DNA from 4 places in the Aliidiomarina minuta genome. Region 3 is predicted to be linked to each of the others. Evidence: predicted binding sites of a transcription regulator. Region 3 holds the regulator's gene; each other region holds the start of a gene.
What was found. Region 3 encodes sigma-54, which starts transcription at its own class of promoters, with help from an activator protein. Its sites were predicted from a motif close to GTTGGCACGNNNNTNGNNT; they were not measured.

Region 1: the regulator sigma-54 is predicted to act here: its motif matches at 1,090-1,108, upstream of CWE09_RS10180 (DUF4168 domain-containing protein).
Region 2: the regulator sigma-54 is predicted to act here: its motif matches at 1,418-1,436, upstream of CWE09_RS03670 (P-II family nitrogen regulator).
Region 4: the regulator sigma-54 is predicted to act here: its motif matches at 1,222-1,240, upstream of CWE09_RS07150 (DUF2726 domain-containing protein).

Annotation. Positions count from the first base shown of each region.
Region 1 is NZ_PIPL01000001.1:2,113,974-2,116,178, reverse strand. It holds gene CWE09_RS10185 (sensor histidine kinase) at 1-941, opposite strand, end outside; gene CWE09_RS10180 (DUF4168 domain-containing protein) at 1,156-1,536, shown strand; gene CWE09_RS10175 (M28 family metallopeptidase) at 1,651-2,205, shown strand, end outside.
Region 2 is NZ_PIPL01000001.1:766,181-768,385, reverse strand. It holds gene CWE09_RS03675 (ammonium transporter) at 1-1,025, opposite strand, end outside; gene CWE09_RS03670 (P-II family nitrogen regulator) at 1,037-1,375, opposite strand; gene CWE09_RS03665 (amidohydrolase) at 1,695-2,205, opposite strand, start outside.
Region 3 is NZ_PIPL01000001.1:1,680,726-1,682,930, reverse strand. It holds gene ptsN (PTS IIA-like nitrogen regulatory protein PtsN) at 1-257, opposite strand, end outside; gene hpf (ribosome hibernation promoting factor) at 261-548, opposite strand; gene CWE09_RS08115 (RNA polymerase factor sigma-54) at 574-2,031, opposite strand; gene lptB (LPS export ABC transporter ATP-binding protein) at 2,041-2,205, opposite strand, start outside.
Region 4 is NZ_PIPL01000001.1:1,496,897-1,499,101, forward strand. It holds gene CWE09_RS07140 (Hpt domain-containing protein) at 1-84, opposite strand, end outside; gene folE2 (GTP cyclohydrolase FolE2) at 246-1,172, shown strand; gene CWE09_RS07150 (DUF2726 domain-containing protein) at 1,289-1,849, shown strand; gene CWE09_RS07155 (cobalamin biosynthesis protein) at 1,830-2,205, shown strand, end outside.

The DNA of each region.
Region 1 (2,205 bases), 430 kb from region 3:
GTCAACTGCCGTATCTCATCAGGATTTTCGTTCGCCTTTAATAAGCGTCGGGCACGACCATCAATTACGGTTAATGGTGCACCCAGTTCATGAGCAACCCCGCCGGCCACGCGACCAATAGCAGCCATTTTTTCCTGATGCTGAAGCTGCTGGGCCAGGGTTTCTTCATGTGCCTGACGCTTGGCCAGTTCCAAGTCTTTTCTATCAATGCTATCCAGCATTCGGTTCAGCCCTTTCGCCACTTCAGCGATTTCCGTAGGGCCCGTCTCCAGAGCACGGTGCGAACGCTCCCCGGTTTCTATTCTGTTCATACTCATTTTCAGCGCATTAACATGCCGCCCCACGCCACCATAATGGCCGAAAATAACAATAGCTAAAGTCACCAGACACATCACCCACCAAGTTGCCCAGGCGGTTCTTGATAACTGCTCTAAAGAAGCATCAAAGTCACTAGCGCGCCGGTTAATCTGGATAAATCCATTGGTACGCCCCAGGTCATCAAACACAGGGATAAAATGAGAGAACAAAAACATGCCAGAGACCTGTCGGTAACGCTCCTGTTGTTCACCTGTAGTTACCACCTGCTGGGCAACCTGACTGGATGTCAGGTCGCGTTCAGTAATGCCAGCTGCAGCAACCTGGTTACCATTAACATCAAATACTGAAGCACCGTAAATCCGGCCAATATCAAACACTGACTGCAAGGTTCGGCGCACGGCCTCCTCATCACCAACAGCCAAAGCTTCGCCTATAGGTAGCCGAATGGCGCGGCCAATGAGTTCGACATCGTCTTTTAATCGATCGGACTCTAATTTAGAAACGCGGTCCAGGCCATAACCAATGCCCAATCCAGCGGTAACCAGTAAGGGCAGAACCACATACAAGAGCAATGCTCTTTGCATGCCTGCAAGTTGCCAGAACTGGCGGGGTAGTTTTTTCATAGTTGTGTCACTTCTGTCACTGACAAATCTGTCATATGTGACAAAAGTATACACTATAGTTCCATTTTAAATTCTTCAAACTCGGCCTAAAACGCCAAAAATAACTTAAACATCAAATATAACAATAACTTACAACAACCCCTGAAAGGTTGGCATGGAGTTCGCTTTAGTACTAGTGAATTAACAAATTATATTTCAACGAGGAGAACGTCTTATGTTAAAACGTACTTTCGCACTATCAGCACTTGCAGCCGCTATGTTTTCTGTTCCAGCTCTTGCTCAGGACCAACAGCAACAACAGCAGGAATATGCACAGCAGCAAATGGAAGAAATGCAGAATGAGCCAGTAACTCAAGAGCAACTGGAACAGTTTGCATCAGCGTTGAACGATATTGAACGTATTAACGATGAGTTTGTTGAGCAGCTTGAAGCCGCTGAAACTCAGGAAGAAGCTCAAGAGCTACAAATTTCAGCTCAGAGCGAAATGGTTGAAGCAGTTGAAGACAGTGGTCTGAGCGTTGAAGAATATAACGCTATCGCATATCGCATGCAGAACGACCCTGAAGTTCAGCAACAAATTGAAGACCTGCGTTAATCGCAGTTTCATTGCTCAAACAGGAAAAGCGCGGCCTTTGGGTCGCGCTTTTTTTTTATCTCAATGCTATGATGTTGTCACAAAAATGTTGCTCCACACCAAGAGGGAAGACTCATGCGACAACTCACTTTTCTCGCTGCCGCAAGCCTACTTGCCGTAGCCTGTTCGCCAGCTCAGACTCCACAACCTGAGACTGCCCCCCCCGTTGATGCAGACGGTTATGTTGATTATCATTTTAATGACAATTATCGTGAACATCTGCGCATACTTTCGTCCGATGAATTTGAAGGCCGGGCTCCCGGAACACGTGGGGAAGAACTCACTATCGAGTACGCCACGGACATATTCTCTTCACTGGGGCTAGAGCCGTACAACGAAGATGGCTACCTGCAGCCAGTGCCCTTAGTTCGCATCGCCCCGACGCGTGTAACTAACATGCAACTTTCACACAACGACGAGCAAAGTGAATTCAAATACCGTGAAGAAATGATGGCCTGGACACCTCGGGTAGTAGAGCAGGTTGAGGTGAACAAAAGCGAGTTGGTATTTGTCGGTTATGGCATCGTTGCACCGGAATTTGACTGGAACGATTATGAAGGCCTGGATGTTGAAGGCAAAACCGTAGTTATGTTTGTCAATGACCCGGGCTATGCCACCCAGGATGACGAC
Region 2 (2,205 bases), 910 kb from region 3:
CAGGCAAAGATGGTACCAGCGCCATAAAGCTGATTTAAAACCGTGGCGTCACTGCTGGTGACGGGCACTAACAGCAAACCGTATAAACCTACTACCCCATGCACTGAGATAGCACCTACAGGATCATCCAGGCGCAGCCGGTCCAGCACTACGATAGAAAGCACGACCAGCAAACCGGCACCCAGGCCGATAAGACAAGCTATGCCTGGGGTTGGTGTGGAGGGCTCCGCAGTAATGGCAACAAGACCAGCCAGAGCACCATTTAATATCATGGTTAAATCGGCTTTTTGCCAGACCAGCCGTACTATTACAAAGGCCGCGAGTGCGCCACATGCTGCCGCTGCATTGGTGTTAACGAAAACTAACGCTATAGCGTCTGCATTGTCGGTACCGCTAAGCTGTAGTTGTGAGCCACCATTAAAGCCGAACCAGCCCATCCACAAGATGAAAGTACCCAGGGTAGCCAGAGGCATGTTAGCGCCCGGAATGGCATTGATTTCACCGTCTTTACCATACTTCCCTTTGCGGGGCCCAAGCAGCAATACACCCGCAAGAGCGGCCGATGCACCGGCCATATGGACAATGCCTGAGCCTGCAAAATCGACAAAGCCTGCCTGGTCTAAAAAGCCTTCACCCCAACTCCAGCTACCCTGAATCGGGTAAATAAAACTGGTCAGCACAATACAGAAAATCAGAAAACTGAGTAATTTCATACGTTCTGCTACCGCCCCTGAGACAATAGACATGGCGGTGGCTACGAAAACCATCTGGAAAAAGAAATCTGCAGAGGGAGCGAAATCGGTAACGTCCGGCGAACCGTACATGAGCCTATACCCTATTAACAAATAACAAGTACAGGCAATTGCATAGAGCAGTATGTTTTTAACTAATATTTCAGTGGTGTTTTTACTGCGCACCAAACCGGCTTCCAGCATTGAGAAACCCGCGGCCATCCACATCACCAGGGCAGCACTGATCAACAGGTAAAATGTATCCAGTGAGTAACTTAGTTCTTCAATAGTCATGAGTATGCTCCTTAAATGGCCTGTTCATCAGTTTCTGATGTGCGAATACGAACGACCTGTTCCAGCGACAAGACAAATATCTTGCCGTCGCCGGTGCTTCCTGTGTGGCTGGCCTTCTGAATGGTGTCGACGATTTGCTGGCTCTGTTCATTGACTGCAGCAATATCGAGTCGGATTTTGGGCAAGAATTCGGCCCGGTATTTGGCGCCACGATAGAGTTCGTCATGACCTTTTTGCTGACCAAATCCTTTGACATCGGTGACTGTCATACCTTTACAGCCAATGTCATTCAGTGCATCACGCACATCTGCGAGCTTGGCGGGTTTGATAATTGCAATAATGAGTTGCATGAGAGCGTCCCTTTGTTGTTGTAGTTACAGACAAAGGTTCTCTATCAAGAGGCGTGCCAGGTTATAACTTGCTGAATTTACATAGATTTTACTTTAAACCCTAAAGCGACTGCTCTTTTTTTGTGCGACAATGAGCGCATCTGGTGCATTTAAAGTATTAATTGAAACTGTCGATAACGGATATGAAAGGCCTGGATTATCGTTTTGATTGAGGTGAATTTGTATAGTTGTTGGAACGAATAGTCTGATGTGATTGATGAACTTTCTATCCCTGGAAGTAAGTAGTATTCGCCCCTGATTTTTTCAGGGGCTTTTTTTATTAGCTTTTAGGGTAATCAAGTACCCAGTTCACAAAGAGTTCGGTGCCTACTTTTAAAGCATCTTCATCCGCATAAAAGTGAGGTGAATGATTGCTTGGGGCGGTTGCAGGGTCCTGGCCCGGCGGCGTTATGCCAAGGAACACAAACATGCCAGGAACTTCGTTTGCATAAAATGAAAAATCTTCTGCACCGGTAACCAGCTCATTTTGGTGAACATTATCAGTTCCGGCTACGCGTTGAGTAGTGGGCATTAAGCGCTGTACCAGTTCTGGGTTATTGTAAGTTACAGGATAACCTTCGTGAATATGCACGTCGGCTTCAGCTCCACTGCTTTTGGCGGTGTGGACTGCAGTAGTCTCTAACTTTTTAAAAATCTGCTGACGGATATCCATGTCGAAATTGCGTATGGTGCCTTCCAGGTACACTTCATCGGGAATGATATTATTGCGCACGCCGCCTTCAATTTTGCCAAAGCTAACTACAGCGGGAGCAGCGGTAATATCTACCTGA
Region 3 (2,205 bases):
GGCGACTGCATGGTCAATAATACCGCCACCGGTTTACTGGCCTTTTCCAAACGGCCATGGGGAATCGCTATGCCCAGACCTATTCCAGTGCTGCCAAGTCGTTCTCGCTGCACCAGACTGTCAAAGACATCGTTACGGGTTACTCCAGCTAGCTTAGGTGCGGCTAGTTGGCTGATTGCTTCCAGAAGCTTCTTTTTGCTGGAGTCCTGAACTGCACAACGGGTGCAGTCCAGGCTTAGTATTTCACGAAGTTGCATAGGTTAGTGACGTTTCAGTTTTTCTTTATGTTTAACTACCTGTCGATCTAACTTGTTGATCAAGCCGTCGATAGCAGCATACATATCTTCATGTTCGGAAGTGGCAAAAACTTCACCACCGCTCAGGTGAACGGTAGCTTCCGCTTTTTGCGTGATTTTTTCAACATTTAGTATCACATGAACGTTAGTTATATGATCAAAGTGGCGCTCTAGCTTGGCGAACTTAGTATCTACGTATTCACGTAGGGGCTCAGTAATTTCAACGTGATGACCAGTAAGATTTATTTGCATATACATCGTCCTTCTGTTGCCGTCGTTAAAGTAGGCTTTTACGTTGATTGGAAGGGGGAATATGTAGTGACTCCCGGTATTTCGCAATCGTACGTCTTGCCACTTGGATGCCCTGTTCAGCCATGAGTTCAGCGATTTTGCTGTCGCTCAACGGCTTGGCCGGGGTCTCTGCCGCAACCAGCTTCCGGATAATAGCGCGGATAGCGGTTGATGAACACTCACCACCGTTCTCGGTGCTTACATGACTGGAAAAGAAATACTTAAGCTCAAATATACCCCTTGGAGTGTGCATGAATTTCTGCGTGGTAACCCGTGATACCGTCGACTCGTGCATGTCGATAGCTTCGGCAATGTCATTCAGCACCATAGGTTTCATAGACTCTTCACCATGCTCAAAAAATGCCTGCTGACGTTGCACGATAGCGCTGGTTACTTTAAGCAAGGTTTCATTGCGGCTCTCTATGCTTTTTATAAACCAACGGGCGTCCTGCATATGGTGTTTAATGTATTCCGAATCTTCACTGCGTTTTGCTTGTCCGCTTAACGCTGCATACTCCGCATTTACCTGTAGCTTCGGAACTGAGTCCGGATTAAGCTCTACTGCCCAGCGGCCATTGTGCTTAACCACTGAAACATCGGGAATAACATATTCCGATTCCCGCTGTACTACTGTTTCGCCGGGCCGCGGATGCAGTTGATGGAGCAAGCGCATAACTTCACGCAACTGATCTTCTTTAAGCTTAGTCTTTCTCGCTAAAGTCCGATAGTCGCGGGCAGCTAATAAGTCTAAGTAATCACTGATAATAGCTTTAGTTTCTTGCAGCAAAGGAGTATCTGCCGGCTTTTGGCTGAGCTGTATTAATAAGCACTCACTAACGGTGCGTGCTGCAACACCAACAGGGTCGAAACGTTGTACACGTTTTAATACCATACAGACTTCAGCATCGCTGACTTCGGGAAACTCGCCGTTTACTGCTTGTTGAATATCTTCCAGAGTTTGCGTCAGATACCCGGCTTCATCTACCGCATCAATAATGGCCCGGCCAATGGCTTCGTCTTCTTCGCTAAAATGTGACAATTCCATTTGCCAGGTCAGGTAATCATGCAGGCTTTCGCTGGTCTCGCCCTGATAGGTAAAGTCTTCCCCTGTGGCGCTGCCTTTCGTTGGTGCAGTGCTGGCAGAGTAAACATCGTCCCAGCTGGAGTCAGTCGGTAAATCCTGCGGAATATCCTGTTGGGCGACGGCTTCCCCGGTTTCCATGCTGTCATTGTCTTTTGCGCTGCTTTCGAATTCCTGTAGCGATACGTCATCTGCGCTGCTGTCGTCCTCACTACTGACTTCGAGTAACGGATTGTTATCCAAAGCGTCCTGAATTTCCTGTTGCAGATCCAGCGATGAAAGCTGCAACAGGCGAATCGCCTGTTGCAGTTGCGGAGTCATGGTCAGCTGCTGACCAAGTTTAAGTTGTAAACTCTGCTTCATAATCGCTTCTTATAAAGAAAACTGGTCGCCCAGATAAACATCTTTAACCTGCTGATTTGCTAAAATTTGTTGTGCGCTGCCTGAGGCAATCAAGGTTCCCTGACTGACAATGTAGGCGCGTTCACATACAGATAGAGTCTCCCTTACATTGTGGTCAGTAATCAAGACTCCAAT
Region 4 (2,205 bases), 180 kb from region 3:
AGCGACCCCGTCCTGCCCAATAATATCCAGGTACTGTTCCAATAACGTAAAATCTATATTTTCAGGCTGTTCCTGAGTTGCCATTAAATTTTCTCCTCTCTGTGAATATCCAGCAATCCAAACTCGAGCGAAGCACGTAATAAGGCAGGATAATTGTCTTTTCTTAAATTTACTGGACAAGTCAGTTATAATAGCTCGTCAACATTAATTTTGACACCCATTCAAGAACTCGGAGTAGTAGCTGAATGCCAACCTCAATGCCAGATATAGCCAATCAAACCAGCGCCCAGACTATGGGGAACCTGGATTGGGTTGGTATGAGTAATATTGAAATGCCTTTACTGGTAAGCGTTCCGGGTCAGCCTGACCGTCAGGTCAGTGCTAAAGTAGATGCCTTTGTCAATCTCGGAGATCCGCAAGCTAAAGGCATTCATATGTCGCGCCTCTACCTTGCAGTAGACGAACTTGCCGCTAGCGGCAGCCTTCAGCCATCTCAGATTGATACGCTGCTAAAAAGTTTTATCAGTTCGCACCTGGAACTCAGTCACCAGGCCTTAGTGCGTTTCACTTTCGATTATCACCTGCGTCGTAAATCTCTGGTCAGTAAAAAACAGGGTTGGAAAGCTTATCCGGTAACGCTTCAGGCAATACTGGATGATCAGGGACTGGAAATAGAGTTACAGGTAGAAGTACCTTACTCCTCCACCTGCCCTTGCTCGGCAGCACTGGCTCGGCAGCTGATTCAGGAAGCTTTCGATAAAAAATTCAACGCCGCCAGCGTCAGCAAAGAAGATGTCAGTGCATGGTTAGGTACAACCGATGGCATACCGGCAACGCCCCACAGCCAGCGTTCAGTAGCCGATGTTAAAGTTAAACTGAATACTGGGGCCACCGACCTGCCTATCGAAGATTTGATCGATACGATTGAAGACGCGCTACAGACACCAGTTCAAGCGGCAGTAAAACGTGAAGATGAGCAAGAATTTGCCCGTCTCAACGGTCAGAACTTAATGTTTTGTGAAGATGCAGCCCGTCGTTTACAACATCGCCTGAATCAGGAAAGCCAGTTTCATGATTTCTGGATCCGGGTAAATCACTACGAATCTTTACACGCCCATGATGCCGTCAGCATTACCACTAAAGGCATTAAAGGTGGCTTTCAGGCCCGCTAACATAACCTGATTTAATAAAAGAGCGCTTTTTTAAGCGCTCTTTTTTATTGTTGGCCCCTAATTTGCATTATCTCAGACACAGGTTTTCGTTTTGATTGTTTCAGATGGGGTTGGTTATGGAATTCATGCTCATTGGTTTTATCGTAGTGCTGGTGATTATTGCGATGATGGCATCACGCTTATCCGAGCGCTATGCGCCTTATCCTTATAAAAAACGTCAGGAAAGTTTCTTTTCAGCAACTGAAGAGTCTTTTCTGACCTTGCTTGAACGCGCGTGTGGCGACGAATATCGAATCTTCACAAAAGTACGCCTGGGCGATGTTGTCAGTGTGCGCGAAAAAGGGCTTTCCCGCTCCGCTCAGCGTGATGCACAAAACAAAGTATCCAGCCGCATGCTGGACTATGTTCTCTGCGACCGTTCAAACATGCGAGTGGTAGGGGTTATCGAGCTGGAGCCTATTGAAGCCAACAGCAATCAGGCTAAACGCAACTGGTTCCTTAAGAACTCACTCAATGCCGCGGGTATTCCTTTCCTGCGCTTTAAAGCCAAGCCTGGTTACCGTGCCGATGAATTAGGCCGCTTTATTGATTCCAAGCTGAATCAGTCTGATTTCGTACGTGCAGCAAGTCCTAAGAGCCGCGGTGCGGACGGTCATAATGCTCCTATGGCAGCCTGATGTTCTGCACTGGCTGTTATTCAGCCTGGTAATCTGGGGGGAGCGCTTGCTTCCTCTGCCCTTTTATCTTCATCCATTAAGCATTTTTCATAGTCTGGCAATGCGTATGGCAAAACGTGTACACCCCTCGTGTGCACGCAGTCGCACACAGCAACGCATCTCTGGTTTAATGGCCCCTATGGTACTGATAACCCCCTGGCTGGTCATTGCCGCCCTTATATACTGGCTGTCACCGTCCGACTGGTTATTTGCAGCACTGCTACTCTTTATAAGCCTGCGCACCCATTCTGCTATACGCGACCATACAAGCATCCAACAGGCACTTGAACTGCAACAAAAGCAACTAGCGCGTGAAT